2 regions of the Blastococcus sp. SYSU DS0616 genome follow, and region 2 is predicted to be linked to the other one. Evidence: riboswitches for the same ligand, from Rfam matches in the RefSeq annotation. Region 2 holds a riboswitch; the other holds the start of a gene.

Region 1 (7,832 bases), on a different contig from region 2:
ACCGTGGGCAGGCACGCCGCGTCAGGCAGTGACGGACTGGATCAGGGGAACGCGTCTGCAGCCGCTGGGCGGCGCAGGACCGATACCCCTGAGGGTGCGTGGTCCGGTGCCGGCCTGAGCGACCACCCCACCGCGCCCGGGCGCGACCGGGCGGCCCTCCGGCGCGACGTCCGGGCGGACGTGCCCGCCGCCGACGGTGCCCGGCAGATCTCCCGTTCCCGCCTGCCGCTGCCACCCGTGCCTGCTGGACCCCGCGCTGCTGCTCCCCCCTCGCCGCGCACCAGCGCCGCACCGTTCGCCGCGGTCCCCGCCCCCGCCCCCGCTCCCGCCGCCCTCGGGGAGGTCCCGGTGCCGGCTCGCGGCGCCGACGTCCTGGCACCCGTGTCCGCCGGCGAGCCGCCGCAGCAGGCTGCCCAACCCTCCGGCAGGGTCGTGAGCCCGGCGCCCGCCGGGCTCCTCGTCGAGGACGAGCCCCTGGTCACCACCGGACCGGCCCGTGGCCTCGGGCGGCGCGGGCCCGCGCCGCTGGTTCCTCGCGTGCCGCGGCAGACCACGCCGTCCGGTGCGCCCGCCTCCTCCTACGGCGACTGGACCAAGCCCTCGCGCAGCGACGAGACGGGGCGGTCGCGCCTCGGCCTGGGTGCTGCGCCGGAGATGCCGCACGCGCCGGCCACCACCGCGATCCCCGAGCGGGGTGCGAAGGCCCGCCGCGACCTCGACGACGAGGCCGGCTACGACGAGGCCCGCTACGACGAGGCCCGCTACGCCGAGGCCGGCAATGACGAGGCCGGCTACGACCTCGAGCGCGAGGTGGATGCCGCCGCCGCGGGCGCCGCGGCGGTCAAGGGTGGCCGCGCCGCCTACCGCGCCGAGCGGCAGGCCGCCGACGCCGCCCGCCGCAAGGCGGCCAAGCGCAGCGGCACGCCCGAGGTGATCTTCGACGACGAGCCCGAGCGCAAGCCGCGCCGCGTGCTCAAGGGCCTGGTCGCCATGGCCGTCGTCGCCGGTGCCGTCCTCGGCGTCTACACGGTGACCGCCCCGGAGAAGGAGGAGGCCGCGGCCGCCGCTCCCGCACCGGCCAGTGTGCCCACCGTCGCGGTCCCCACCGCCGCCCTGCCGCCGCTGCCCGAGGAGCCCATCGTCGTCGAGCCGCCGATCACCACCCCCGTGCGCGTCCCCGTCACCGTTCTCAACGCCACGAACATCGCCGGCCTCGCCGCCACGATCTCCGGCGCCGTGGTCTCCGGCGGCTGGGAGTCGCCCGGCGTGGGCGCCTACCCGGGCACCGACGTCTCGGCCACCACGGTCTTCTTCACCGAGGGGGACGAGCAGCAGCGCCAGGCCGCGCTCCAGCTGGTCGACCAGTTCCCCGACCTCGCCGGCCCCGCCCCGCGCTTCTTCGAGGTAGCCGACGTCCCCGCACCCGGACTCGTCATCGTCGCCACCGGCAACTGGCAGCCCTGACGCCGGTCTTGCCGGGTACCCGGAACAGGAGCGGCCGTCCGGCCGTTGGGGGCAGCGTGCGTCCCCTCCGAGGGCCCGCGCGTCCCCGCTCGCGCCCTCGTGCGCGGGCCGCGGCCGCCGCCCTGCTCGCCCTCGCCCTGCCCGCCGGCCTCGTCCTCGCGTCCCCGGCGGGCGCCGCCGAGGTGCGCACCGAGGAGCTCCGGGTCCCCTCCGGCTCGGGGGAGGACGCCGTCGAGCTCGACACCACGCTGTACCTGCCGGGCGGCGACGACCCGGCGCCGGCGGTCGTGCTCGCGCACGGCTTCGGTGGCAGCAAGCGCTCCGTGGCCGAGGATGCGGCCGACCTGGCCGAGCGCGGCTACGTCGTCCTCACCTACTCGGCCCGGGGCTTCGGTGCGAGCACCGGGCGGATCGGGCTCAACGACCCGCGCTACGAGATCGCCGACCTCTCCACGCTGCTCGACCTGCTGGCCGCCCGCGACGAGGTCGAGCTGGACGCCGAGGGCGACCCGCGGGTCGGGGTCGCCGGCGCCTCCTACGGCGGGGCGCTGGCGCTGCTGGGCGCCGCCTACGACGAGCGGGTCGACGCGATCGCCCCGCAGATCACCTGGAACTCCCTCACCGCCGCGCTGTTCCCCTCCCAGACCGGCGACCTCGACGCCGGCACCGTGGCCGCGACACCGCAGCCGGAGGCGGCCGGCGTCTACAAGCGCCTGTGGGCCGGGCTCTTCTTCGGCATCGGTTCCGCCTCCGGGGGGCTGCTCGACTCCCTCGGGGGTGCCGGCCAGGCCGGCGGCGACGAGGGCCTCGACGGCGAGGCGGTGGGCGGCGGCACCGTCGCGGCGCCGGCCCCCGCCGGCCGGCCCGCGCTCCCGCCCGAGCTGCTCGAGCAGGCCGCCGAGAACCCCGAGGCCGCCGAGCAGCTGCTCACCTGCGGCCGGTTCAGCGTCGATGTGTGCCAGGCCTACCAGGCGGCCGCGGCCTCCGGAACCCTCACCCCGGAGGTCGCCGCGGTGCTCGACCGCAGCAGCCCGGCGGGTGTGCTGGACCGCATCGACGTCCCCACCCTGCTGGTGCAGGGCACGCAGGACTCGCTCTTCGGCCTCGGCCAGGCCGACGCCAACGCCCGCGGCATCGCCGCCGACGGCACCCCGGTCAAGGTGGTCTGGTACTCCGGTGGGCACGACGCCTCGGGGTCGGACCGGCAACGGGAGTCGCTGCGCGCGGCCGTGGCCGGCTGGTTCGACCGGCACCTGCGGGGGCAGGGCGACGACCCGGGCACGGGCTTCGAGTTCCCCGCGCCCACCGGCCTGGGTGCCACCGTCGGCCGCGTCCAGGGCGGCGGCCAGACCGTCGTCGCCGACGCCTATCCGGGGCTCGACGGCGCCGAGCCGGCCGAGCGTCGCGCCGTGACCGTCGAGGGACCCGTGCAGCCGGTGGTCACCCCGGCCGGCGGCACCCCCGCGTCCCTCACCACCGTCCCGGGTCTGGGCGCCCTGACGTCGGCGCTCGGCGGGACCACCGCGGAGATCCCCGGCCAGTACGCCGTCTTCGACAGTGCCCCGCTCGACGCCCCGGTCGAGGTCGTGGGCGCCTCGACGGTCGACCTCGCGGTCGCCTCGCCCAGCGGCAGCGCCACCCTGTTCGCCAAGCTCTACGACGTCGGGCCCGACGGCGCGACGACGCTGCCGGGCGGCCTGGTCGCGCCCCTGGCGCTTCCCGACGTCTCCACCGACCCCACCGCCCCGACGCGCGTGAGCGTGACCCTGCCCGCGATCGTGCACCGGTTCGAGGCGGGCCACACCATGCGCGTGCTGGTGTCCTCCACCGACCAGGCGTACGCGCTGCCCGCCGAGTCGGCCGTCTACTCGGTGGGCCTCGCCTCGCCCGGCGCCGCCGACGGCGTGGCCGCGGGCGAGGCGCAGCTCGCCGCACCGACGGTCTCCGGCGAGGGCGGGGCAGCGACCGGTGTCTCGCGCTGGTGGGTGCTGCTGGGCCTCCTCGCGGGGCTCGGCCTGCTCGGCTGGCTGGCCGGCCTGTGGTGGGGCCGGCGTCGTCAGCGGCAGCTGTCCAGCGTCGAGCCCGACGGCGAGGACGTCCCCCTGCGCTTCGAGGGCGTGACGAAGGCCTACAAGGACGGCTTCGTCGCGGTGCGCGACCTGTCGTTCGAGGTGCGCCGCGGGCAGGTGCTCGGCCTGCTCGGGCCGAACGGCGCCGGCAAGACCACGTCGCTGCGGATGTTGATGGGCCTCATCCGGCCCACGGACGGGCGGATCAGCGTCTTCGGGCACGCTGCCGGCCCCGGTGCCCCGGTGCTGTCGCGGCTGGGTTCCTTCGTGGAGGGCACCGGGCTGCAGCCGCACCTGTCCGGCCGCGACAACCTCACCCTGTACTGGGCCGCCACCGGCCGGCCGGCCGAGGACGCGCACATGGACGAGGCCATCGAGGTCGCCGGGCTCGGCGCCGCCATCGACCGGCCGGTGCGCCGGTACAGCCAGGGCATGCGCCAGCGGGTCGCCATCGCCCAGGCGATGCTGGGCCTGCCCGACCTGCTGGTCCTCGACGAACCGACCAACGGGCTCGACCCGCCGCAGATCCACGCGATGCGCGACGTGCTGCGCTCCTACGCGGCCACCGGGCGCACCGTGATCGTCTCCAGCCACCTGCTCAGCGAGATCGAGCAGACCTGCAGCCACGTGGTGGTCATGGCCAAGGGCCAGAAGATCGTGCAGGGCACGGTGGAGGAGATCGTCGGCACCGGTGGCTCGGTGCTCGTGGGCCTGGCCGACGACGCCGACACCGACCGGGCGATCGCCGTCCTCTCGTCGCTGCCCGGGGTCACCGGCGCGCGCGGCGACGACGGCCTGGTCGCCGAGCTGGACGGCGCCCGCCGCGCCGACGTGCTGCAGGCGCTGGTGTCCGCCGGTATCGCCGTCGAGCAGTTCACGCCGCGACGACGCCTGGAGGACGCCTTCCTGGCCCTGGTGGGGGAGTCATGAGCACGACCAGTCGATCCGTGGACTCCGAGCACGTGCAGTCGACCGGCGCGGTCGCCGGCTACCGGCCGGGGCGGACGCTCCGGCTGTCGGTGGAGCTGCGCCGGCAGTTCAAGCGCCGCCGCACGATCGGCGTGTTCGCGCTCATGGTGGCGCTCCCGCTGGTGCTCATCGCCGCCCTCCAGCTGGGCGCCAGCGAGGAGGCGGCGGAGAACAACCGGATCAACCTGGTCGACGTCGCGACGGCGAGCGGGCTGAACTTCACCCTGTTCGTGCTGTTCGCGACGACCAGCTTCTTCCTCGTGGTGGTCTACGCGCTCTTCTTCGGCGACACCGTGGCCGTCGAGGCGCAGTGGGGCTCGTTGCGGTACGCCCTGGCCACGCCGATCCCGCGGATGCGGCTGCTGCGGCAGAAGTGGCTGGCCGCCCTCGTGCAGTCGGTGGCGGCGCTGCTCACGCTCGCCGCGGTCGCGGTGGTCGCCGGTGGGATCGCGTTCGGCTTCGACGACATCCGGACGCCGGTCGGGGTGGGGATCGACCAGGGCGAGGGCATGCTGCGGCTGGCCGGGATGCTCGGCTACCTGGCCATCCACCTGCTCGTCGTCGGCGCGCTGGCGTTCTGGTTCTCCACGATCACCGACGCACCGTTGGCGGCGGTCGGGGGCGCGGTGTTCACGATGTTCGTCTTCGCCATCCTCGACCAGGTGGAGCAGCTCGGGTCGATCCGCGACTGGTTCCCGACGGCGGAGGAGTTCGCCTGGACCGACCTGCTGCAGACGCCGGTCGACGACGGCGACCTGTTCCGCGGCGTGATCCAGTCGCTGGTCTACATCGCCGTCTTCACGGCGCTCGGCTTCCGCCACTTCGCCCGCCGCGACGTCACCAGCTGACCCCCTGCCCGCGGGGCCGTCGCCGACGTAGCTTGTCCTGCATGAGCGGACTGTGGGGTCTCGTGGCCGGGGTCGTCTGCTTCGTCGTCCTGCTCCTGCTGTTGCCACTGCTCGGCGCGATCGGCTCCGTCGAGCTGGTGGTCATCGTGCTGGTGGCCGTCCTCGTCGGTGTGCTGGTCGCCGGACGGTCCCGTTCGGGGAGCGGCGGGAGCAGCTGAGCGCTCACAGGGACGCGCGTACCGCCTGGGCCCAGCCCTCGCCCATGGGAGCATCGGTGACGGTCGCGTTGGGGACGGCGGACAGCAGCTCGGCCATCCCGTCGACGGCGCCCCCGTTCGCGGTGATCCACAGCCGGCCCACCGCGGGCGCCATGTCCAGGTCGCTGACGCTGTCCCCGATCGCGACGGCGTCAGCGGGGGAGAGGCCGCGCCGCTCCAGGTCCCAGGCGATCGCCGCGCCCTTGGAGATGCCGCGCGGCATCAGGTGGTAGACCCGCGGCGCGGCGTCGTCGGCCAGCCCGAACCGGGGCGACGCGGGGATCGCGCCGTTGTCCTTGAGCGTCAGCCAGCCGGCGCCCCGCTCGGCCAGCCACGCGTCGACCGACAGCGGGTCGACCCGTCCGCGCAGCAGCGCATCGGTGGCGTGCGTCGCGTGCCAGGGGGAGTGCCACTCCAGCCGCCCCGGGTGCGCGGCGATCAGCTCCTCGACGACGCCGAGCTCGGCCATCACCTCCATCGGCGTGCGGTCGCCGTACTCCTCGGGCAGCGCGCCGCGCAGGCGGTGGGTGGTCCGCCCGGATCCCCAGCCGATCGTGGCGCCCAGTTCGGCGATGGCGCCGTCGGCGGCGAAGATCCGCGCGGCCTCCACCACCTGCTCGTACGTCCGGCCGCTGACCAGCACCAACGCCACTCCGGCGCGGTGCAGGTCGAGCAGTGCGGCGGCCGGCCCGTCGGTCAGCTCCCGCCCGGCCGTGTGCCAGAAGGAGCCCCGCGGCCCCACCATCGTGCCGTCGAGGTCGGTGTAGACGACGCGCGCGCTCACCAGGCCATCCTGTCCGGCCGCTGGGCCCGGCTCGCGACTGGGTACAGTTCACGCCGTTCACTCATCCAGAGGGGCAGAGGGACACGGCCCGACGAAGCCCCGGCAACCGCCGCCTGCGCGCACGTGCAGCGGGAGGTGCCAATTCCGTCCCGCGCGGCTCGACGGCCCGCCGCGGGGAAGATGAGGAGGTAGTCGTCGCATGACCCTCACCGCTCCCGGATCCGTCCAGGCCGACTCCAGCGCCGGTGGCCCCGTGCCCCCGTGTCCCGCCCGCGGGCTCGTCTGCCGCAACTGCGGCGCCACGTTCGGGCTCATCGCCGAGCACGCCTGCGCCGAGTGCTTCGGCCCCCTGGAGGTCGACTACGACCCCGAGCTGATGAAGGCGGTCACCCGCGAGCAGATCGAGGCCGGGCCGCAGAACATCTGGCGCTACGTGGCCCTCCTGCCGGTGGGTCAGCACCCGGCCGACCGCGTCTCGCTGGACCCGGGCATGACCCCGCTGGTCCGCGCCGACCGGCTCGCCGCCGAGCTCGGCCTCACCGGCGGGCTGTGGGTGAAGGACGACTCGGCCAACCCCACCCACTCCTTCAAGGACCGCGTGGTCAGCCTCGCCGCGACCGCCGCCAAGGGGCTCGGGTACACGAAGATCGCCGCCGCCTCCACCGGCAACCTGGCCAACTCGGTCGCCGCGCACGCCGCCCGCGTCGGCCTGCCGTCGTTCGTCTTCATCCCGAGCGACCTGGAGCCCGGCAAGGTCGTCCAGTCCGCCGTCTACGGCCAGACCCTGGTCGCCGTCGACGGCTCCTACGACGACGTCAACCGGCTGACCAGCGAGCTCGCCGAGACCGACGAGTTCGAGGACACCGCCTTCGTCAACCAGAACGTGCGGCCCTACTACGCCGAGGGCTCCAAGACGATGGGCTACGAGATCGCCGAGCAGCTCGGCTGGCGGATCCCGGCCCAGGTCGTCATCCCCATGGCGTCGGGGTCGCTGCTCACCAAGGTGGACAAGGCCTTCCGCGAGCTCACCGCCGCGGGCATCGTCGAGGCGACCGAGTGGACGATCTTCGGTGCGCAGTCGGCCGGCTGCGACCCGATCGCCACCGCCTTCGACAACGGGTGGGACGTCGTCAAGCCGGTGAAGCCCACCGGCATCGCCAAGTCGCTGAACATCGGCAACCCGGCCGACGGCCCCTACGCGCTCGACGCGATCCGCCGCACCGGCGGCTCGGTGGCCCGGGTCGGGGACGACGAGATCGTCCAGGGCATCCGCGACCTCGCCCGTACGACCGGCGTCTTCGCCGAGACCGCGGGCGGGGTGACCGTCGCCGTCCTGCGCAAGCTGGTGGAGGGCGGCCAGCTGGACCCGGCCAAGGAGACCGTCGTCCTCAACACCGGGGAGGGCCTGAAGACCCTCGACCCGCTGGAGCCGGTCGTCGGT
Region 2 (7,832 bases):
CGACCGGCGCGTGCGCGGTCAGGTGCACGCCGTCGACGACGAGCAGCGCGCCGGCCGCGTGCACCCGCCCGGCGATCGCGGCCAGGGGCGGTCGGGTGCCGATCAGGTTCGACGCCCCGGTCACCGCCACCACGCGGGTGCGGTCGGTCAGCACCGCCGCGACGTCGTCGGCGGTCAGCTCCCCGGTGGCCGGGTCGAAGGCGGCCCACCGCACCGTCGCGCCCGCGCCCTCGGCGGCCCGCACCCAGGGCCGGATGTTCGCGTCGTGGTCGAGCCGGGTCACCACCACCTCGTCGCCGGGGCCCCAGCCCGCGGCGAGGGTGCGGGCCAGGTCGAAGGTGAGTGCGGTGGCGCTGCGCCCGAACACGACGCCGGTGGGGTCGGCGCCCAGCAGGTCCGCCATCGCCAACCGTGCGGCCAGCACCGTCTCGTCGGCGAACCGCACTGCGGCGGTGACGGCGCCGCGGTTGCTGATCGGCGCAGTCAGCGTCGCCGCGACCGCGCGGCCCACCTGCTCGGGCACCTGGGTGCCGCCGGGGCCGTCGAAGTGCGCGGTGCCGCTCGCCAGCGACGGGAAGGAGGCGCGGAGCGCGGCGACGTCGAGGCTCACGGCCCGACGCTAGCCGCGGCCGGCCAGTGCGGCGATGGCGGCCCGGATCTCCGGGACGTCCAGGGCCAGCGTCGCGTCGCCCACCGGCAGCTCCACCCGCACGACGGCGGGGTCGCCGGTGGGCATCGCCTGCGGCCAGGTCCACAGCCCGTCGACGGCCAGCGCTCGGGCCGCGGCGGTGAAGGCCTCCGGCGTCGTGCGCAGCAGCAGGTGCAGCATCGGCGTCTCCGGCGGATCGGGGACGACGGTGACACCCGGCAGGTCGCGGACGGCGTCGGCCACCTCGCGGGCGCGCGCCAGGTAGGCGGGCATCAGCGGCAGCCGCCGGCGCAGGCAGGCCAGCGCCGACGCCGCGCCCGGCCACATCCCGAACAGGGTGCCGCCCAGCCGCCGGCGCCACTCCCGGACCTCCGCGACGACGTCGGCCGGGCCGGCCAGGCAGCAGCCGGCCAGCGCGCCGATGCCCTTGTAGAAGCTGACGTAGACGGTGTCGAACAACCCGGCGATCTCGGCCGGCGTGCGGTCGTAGCCGGCCGAGGCCTCCCACAGCCGGGCGCCGTCCAGGTGCGCCGCGGCGCCGCGCTCCCAGGCCCAGGCCACCTGCGCGGCCAGGTCGTCCCACGGCGGCAGCCGCCCGCCCAGATCGCGCTGGGGCAGCTCCACCAGCAGCGCGGCAGGCAACTCGGCGACCGCGTCCAGATCGGTGCGCAACAGCGGCCCGTACCGGTTCCCCGCCGGGCGCAGCACCATGCCGTGCAGCCGCTCGAACGCCTGCTCCTCGTGCCGGATCAGGTGGCTCTCGGGGTGGCAGACGACGGTGCGCCGGCCGCGACGGTCCGCGTGCACGCGCAGCGCCGCCTGCTGCGCCATGACCCCGCTGGGCAGGTACGCCGCCGCCGGCAGGCCGAGCAGCCCGGCGACCTCGGCCTCCAGCTCGGCCACCACCCCGCCCTCGCCGTACCGGTCCGGGGCGGTGCCGGGCGGGACCGTGGCCAGCAGGTCGGCCGGCCGCCACTCGCCGTGCCCGGTCAGCGCGCGGGTGCAGGCCTCGCGCAGCGCGAGGAGGTCGTCGTCCACCCGGGAAGTCTCGCCCGCCGGGTGGTCAGTGGAAGCGGCGCCCCTCGGCGAGCATCTGCACGGCGGCGGCGATCCGCTTGGCCCGGCCCGCCGGCGTGACGGCGGTGTGCACCCGCCACAGGACGGCGTAGCGGTTCTGGCCGTCGAGGGCGTCGAAGGCGGCCCGCGCGCCGGGCTGCGCGTCCAGGGCCGCGGCGAGGTCGTCGGGCACGGTGATGGTGGCCGCGCCCGGATAGGCGCGTGCCCACCGGCCGTCGGCCTGCGCGGCCGCCACGGCGGCCAGGCCCGCCGGGCGCATCCGGCCCTCGGCGGTCAGCCGCTCCACGGTGGCGACGTTCTTCTGCGACCACACGCTGCGCGCGCGGCGCGGGGTCAGCCGCAGCAGGTGGTAGGAGTCGTCCAGCCGCTGGCCGCGCCCGTCGATCCAGCCGAAGCACAGGGCCGACTCGACGACCTGCGCCGCGGTGACGGAGGGGATGCCCGAGCCCTTGCGGGCGATCTGCACGTAGAGCCCCGGGGCGGTGGCGTGGTGGGCCTCCAGCCAGGCCTCCAGGGCGGGCTGGTCGGCGAACGGCAGCATCGGCAGATCCGTCGGCGCGGGCACGGCCCCATCCTGGACCCGCGGTACGACGGGTTCCGGAGATGTCAGCCCGTCAGCAGCTCGCGCAGGAGCGCGTCCACCGCGGGGGCCTCGACGAGGAAGCCGTCGTGGCCGTACGGGGAGGAGATCAGCCGCAGCGGGACGCCGAGCGCGTCGGCCACCCGCTGCTGCTGCTCCGGGGGGTACAGCCGGTCGCTGTCCACGCCGGCGACGAGCGCGCGGGCGGTCACCCGGGCCAGCGCCGCCTCGACGCCGCCGCGGCCCCGGCCGACGTCCCAGCTGTTCATCGCCTCGGTGAGGAGCACGTAGCTGCCGGCGTCGAACCGGCCGGTCAGCTTCGCCCCGTGGTGCTGCAGGTAGGAGGCGACCGCGTAGCGGCCGTCCTCCTGCACCCGGGTGCCGAAGCGCGCCTCCAGCTCCGCCGCGCTGCGGTAGGTGAGGTGGGCGATCCGCCGGGCGACGCCCAGGCCGTCCGCCGGCGGGTCGGCGAGCGGGTAGTCCCCGCCCCGCCAGCGGGGGTCGGCCCGCACGGCCGCCTGCTGTGTGGTCTGGGTGCCGATCTGGTCGGCCGAGGCGACGGCGGTCGAGGCGAGGAAGAAGAGCGCGGCCACCCGGCCGGGGAACGCGACCGCCCACTCCAGCGCCCGCATGCCGCCCATCGAGCCGCCGGCGACGCACGCCCAGCGCCGCACGCCGAGCGCGTCGGCCAGCGCCGCCTCGGCGCGCACCTGGTCGCCGACGGTCACCCCGGGGAAGCGTGCCCCCCACGGGGCGCCGTCGGGGGCGGCCGACGACGGCCCCGTCGTCCCCTGGCAGCCTCCGAGCACGTTGGCGCAGACGACGAAGAACCGGTCGGTGTCCAGGGCGGCACCCGGGCCGACGACGCCGCCCCACCAGCCGGGCGTCGGGTGGCCGGACCCGGCCGGCCCGACGACGTGGCTGTCACCGGTGAGCGCGTGCTCGATCAGCACCGCGTTCCCGCCGTCGGGCGCGAGCGTGCCCCAGCACTCGTAGGCGATGCGCACGCCGGGCAGGCTCCCGCCGCGCTCCAGCTCGAACGGGCCGGGCAGGTCGAGGAACCGGCGGTCGCCCGCCGGGTCGCCCTCGACCCACCCGCCCACCGTCAGGCCGACTTGGCGGCGCGGAACCCGGCCTCCAGGTCGGCGAGGATGTCCTCGATGCCCTCCAGGCCGACGGCGAGGCGCACCAGACCCGGCGTGACCCCGGTGGTCAGCTGCTCCTCGGGGGTGAGCTGGGAGTGCGTCGTGGAGGCGGGGTGGATGACCAGGCTGCGCACGTCGCCGATGTTGGCGACGTGGCTGTGCAGCTCCAGCGCCTCCACGAACCGCTTGCCGGCCTCGACGCCGCCGTGCAGCTCGAAGGTGAGGACGGCGCCGGCGCCCTTCGGCGCGTACTTCTGCTGCGCGGCGTGCCACGGCGAGGAGGGCAGCCCCGGGTAGTTCACCCGCTCGACGGCGTCGTGGGCCTCGAGGAACTCGGCCACCCGCTGCGCGTTGGCGACGTGCCGCTCCATGCGCAGCGACAGCGTCTCGATGCCCTGCACCACGAGGAAGGCGTTGAACGGGGAGACCGCGGGCCCCAGGTCGCGCAGCAGCTGCACCCGGGCCTTGAGCGCGAACGCCGGCGCGCCGAGGTCGGCGTAGACGACCCCGTGGTACGTCGGGTCGGCGGTGGTGAACATCGGGTGCCGGCCGCCGGTCCAGTCGAACGTGCCGCCGTCGACGATGAGCCCGGCGATGACGGTCCCGTGGCCGCCGAGGTACTTGGTGGCCGAGTGGACGACGACGTCGGCGCCGAACTCCAGCGGGCGGATCAGGTACGGCGTCGCGATGGTGTTGTCGACGATCAGCGGGACGCCGTTGCGGTGGGCGACACCGGCGACGGTCTCGATGTCGAGGATGTCGCCCTTCGGGTTGCCGATCGACTCGGCGAAGAACGCCCGGGTGTTCTCCTGGACGAGGGACTGCCAGTTCTTCGGGTCGTCGGGGTCCTCGACGAAGGAGACGGTGATGCCCATCTTCGGCAGCGAGTGGTGCAGCAGGTTGTAGGTGCCGCCGTAGAGCGAGGCGGACGCCACGATGTGGTCGCCGGCCTCGGCGAGGTTGAGGATCGCCAGGGTCTCCGCGGCCTGCCCGGAGGCGACGGCGAGCGCGGCGACGCCGCCCTCCAGCGACGCGACGCGCTGCTCCAGCGCGTCCTGCGTCGGGTTCATGATCCGCGTGTAGATGTTGCCCATCTCGGCCAGCGCGAACAGGTCCGCGGCGTGCTGGGTGTCGCGGAACTGGTAGGCCGTCGTCGCGTAGATGGGCAGTGCCCGGGCACCGGTGGCCGGGTCCGGGCTCGTGCCGGCGTGGATCTGCCGGGTCTCGAAGCTCCAGCTCTGCGGGTCGGTCATGCGCCGTCTCCTCTCGCTCGCGGAGACCCGCGGCGCACGGGAGCTCCGTCCTTGCCGGGGGGCGGGCGCCTCCCGGCCGGCTCTTCCCCTGGAGCACCTCAGACGGAGTAGAGGTTGCCGGGCAGCCAGCCAGGTGCTTCGCGCTGCCTCTCAGGAGCCGAGGTGATCCTAGGACGCGCCGCAGGGGAGTGCGCGCCGCCCCCGTGGCGGGACGGATGTCCCACGTGAAACACCGGCCCCGTCGGTCACCCGGTCGGGGAGGCGGGGTCCGTCTCGTCGCCGGTGCCCCCCGTGTCGCCGGTCGGCTCCGGTCCGGTGGTCTCCGGAGCCGTCGTGGTCGGCTCGGTGGTCGGGGACGGCGAGTCGGTCGTCGGGGTGCTGGGCCGGGACGTCGTCGTCGGGGCCGGCTCCGTCTCCTCGGTGGTCGTCGGCTCCGTCTCCTCGGTGGTGACCGGCTCGGTCTCCTCGGCCTGCTCGGTGACCTGGCCCCGGGTGTCCGGCTCGCCGGGGGCCGGCGGCTTGACGTTGAGGTACAGCGCGAAGACGGAGACGAACAGCACGGCGAGCACGACCGTGGAGGTGCGCGCCCGGCCCAGGTGCTTGGGCACGGCCGACCACCAGCGGTGGCGCGGCGCCGCGGTCGTGCCGGTGGGCGCCCCGGCATCGGCGGCCGCGGCGGCGGGCGCCGTGCTGACGACGGGTTCGTCGGAGGCCCGGGCGGTGGCGTCGGTCGGGTCGCGGCGCTCGTCGGGGGCGGTCACGAAACCTCCTCCTGGACGGCGGTCGCGCCGTCCCGCGCCGCGACCGAGGTGGTGGGCTGCGGCACCTGCATGCCCTGGCTGCGGAAGGCCTGGACGATGCGCGCCCGCAGGTCGCGGCCGACCTCGAACTGCTTGCCGGGGAGCGTGCGGGCGACCACCCGTACGTTCACCTCGTCCAGGCCGAGGGTCTCCACCCCCATGACCGTGGGCGGGTCGAGCAGCAGCGGCCGCATCGCCGGGTCCCGGAACGCCTCCCGGCCCACCTCCCGCAGGATCTCGTTGGCCCGGTTCACGTCCACCGTGGTCGGCACCGGCACGTCGACGACGGCGCGCGCCCAGTCGCGGGACAGGTTCACGACCTTGACGATCTGGCCGTTGGGCACGGTCACGACCTCGCCGTTGGGCGAGCGCACCCGCGTGACGCGCAGGGTGACGTCCTCGACGGTGCCGTTCGCCGGGTCGCCACCGCCCACGACCTGGATGGAGACGACGTCGCCGAACCCGTACTGGCGCTCGGTGATGATGAAGAAGCCGGCCAGCACGTCACCGACGATGCGCTGGGCGCCGAAGCCCAGGCCCACGCCGAGCACCGTGGCAGGCGCGACCAGGCCGGTCACCGGGATGCCGAGCCGGTCGAGGATGAAGAAGACCGAGATCGAGTAGATGAGCACGACCGCCGCCCAGGTGAGCACCTGGGTCAGCGAGTGGCGGTGCTTGGCCGCCTCCGACCGGACCAGCGCGTCCCCGCCGGTGGAGTTCCGGTCGATCCGGTCGGTGATCTTGTCGCCCACCCAGCCGACGAAGCGGGCGAGCAGGACCGAGCCGAGGACGATCAGCACCACTTCGAGACCCCGCCCGGACAGCCAGTCCAGCACGTCTCTCAGCGCGTCCACGGGGCGGCACTCCGATCATCGGGGGAAGCGGCCTCTCCACCTTGCGCACCGCCGCCCGGCGATGCCAGCCCGACCCGCCGCCCAGTGCCGGTGGTGACGGAGAGATCGCTCACGGCGTCTCCCGCGGCTCGACGAACAGCGACTGCGTGGACCGCCCGATCGGGCCGTCGACGTCGAAGAGGACCGCGAAGCACTGCGCCGCCCCGGTGCCGCCGTGCAGGGTCTCGGCGGCCATCCCCAGCCACTCCCCGCGCGGGGGTCGGTGCAGCGCCACGGAGAGGTCGACGTTGGCGAACGTGGCCCGCGTCCAGTCGAGGCTGGCGGAGATGCCGCTCGCGGCGTCGGTCATGACCAGCAGGTGCTGCAGCGGCGTCATCGGCTCTCTGGCGACCAACTCGCACTCGGGGCGGGTCCAGGCCGTGGCCGGCCCCGGGCCGTTGAAGGTCCCCGCGGCGAACCGCCACTCCAGCGCCCGGTGGTAGGCGATCTCGGTGGTGAAGAACCCCGCCCGCTCGGGGCGGCTCTCCTCGGGTCCGGACGGCGCCGGGTGCGGCTGCCCGGTCGCCGGGGCGGCGTCGTCGCGGGAACGCATCCGCCAGGCCGACAACCGCATGAGCGGGCGGTCGTCGCCGGTGTCGAGGACCGCCTCCACCAGCTCGATCCGCCGGCCGGGGCGGATCACCGAGGTGCGCACCCGCACCGGGCCGACCGGGACCGGCGCCAGGATGTCGTAGGCCAGCCGCACGGTCTGCCCGCCGACGATCCCGCCGGCCCGCTCGACGGCGCGCAGGAGCAGGGCGGCGGGCGGCCCCGCGTGCTGGTGGGCGGCGTCCCAGGGGCCGATGGTCAGGGCCGTGGCGGTGAATCCGTCGCCGTCGGGCAGGTAGAGGGCCTCGGGCACGTCCATGGACGGAAGTCTGTCGCCGTCGGTCGCCGCTCTGGGCGCCGGGCCTCCCGCGGCGCCTCCGGTGCGTGCTGCCGCGGTGCCGCGCCGTCACAGCACGCCTGCCGGGCGTGGCTCTTCGGCCGATCCGGTATCGCAATCCGTTGTACCGCCGGACCGCCGTCCGTACGGTCCGCACGACGGGGGCAGCGACCGTCGGCACGAGGGGGAACACGGATGGTGCGGGCGCACGAGTGGGACATCAGCCGGCGGCTGTCCAGGCCACCCGGGGGGCGCCGACCGTGGTGGGTGTCGCACCCCGCTCCGGAGCCGGCCAGGCTCCGCCTGCAGTGGGAGGCGGCCGGCGGCCACGCCCTCGTCGTGGTGGACGGGGACATCGACCTGGTGACCGCGCCCCAACTGGAGGCGTTCGTCGCCGAGCGCCCGCTCGCCGGCTGCACGGTCCTCGAGCTCGACCTCGGCGGCGTCCCCTCGATGGGCTCGGGGGGGCTCTCGGTGCTCATCGGCGTCCGCCGGTGGTGCCTCCAGCGCGGCATCGACCTGCTGCTGCGCAACGCCCAGCCCTCGGTG

The links. Region 2 has a riboswitch for S-adenosylmethionine ahead of ACI79K_RS10090 (bifunctional o-acetylhomoserine/o-acetylserine sulfhydrylase). Riboswitches for the same ligand answer to the same signal wherever they lie in the genome.
Region 1: another riboswitch for S-adenosylmethionine. It lies ahead of thrC (threonine synthase); the one in region 2 lies ahead of ACI79K_RS10090 (bifunctional o-acetylhomoserine/o-acetylserine sulfhydrylase).

What each region holds. Positions count from the first base shown of each region.
Region 1 is NZ_JBJHAJ010000004.1:144,342-152,173, forward strand. It holds gene ACI79K_RS04545 (LytR C-terminal domain-containing protein) at 433-1,464, shown strand; gene ACI79K_RS04550 (alpha/beta fold hydrolase) at 1,521-4,463, shown strand; gene ACI79K_RS04555 (ABC transporter permease) at 4,460-5,350, shown strand; gene ACI79K_RS04560 (hypothetical protein) at 5,392-5,568, shown strand; gene ACI79K_RS04565 (HAD family hydrolase) at 5,573-6,391, opposite strand; SAM riboswitch class I at 6,450-6,578, shown strand; gene thrC (threonine synthase) at 6,591-7,832, shown strand, end outside.
Region 2 is NZ_JBJHAJ010000011.1:1,153-8,984, reverse strand. It holds gene ACI79K_RS10110 (cysteine desulfurase-like protein) at 1-610, opposite strand, end outside; gene ACI79K_RS10105 (threonine aldolase family protein) at 620-1,687, opposite strand; gene ACI79K_RS10100 (YdeI/OmpD-associated family protein) at 1,713-2,291, opposite strand; gene metX (homoserine O-acetyltransferase MetX) at 2,333-3,409, opposite strand; gene ACI79K_RS10090 (bifunctional o-acetylhomoserine/o-acetylserine sulfhydrylase) at 3,412-4,704, opposite strand; SAM riboswitch class IV at 4,747-4,862, opposite strand; gene ACI79K_RS10085 (hypothetical protein) at 4,950-5,465, opposite strand; gene ACI79K_RS10080 (mechanosensitive ion channel family protein) at 5,462-6,358, opposite strand; gene ACI79K_RS10075 (thioesterase family protein) at 6,468-7,265, opposite strand; gene ACI79K_RS10070 (STAS domain-containing protein) at 7,479-7,832, shown strand, end outside.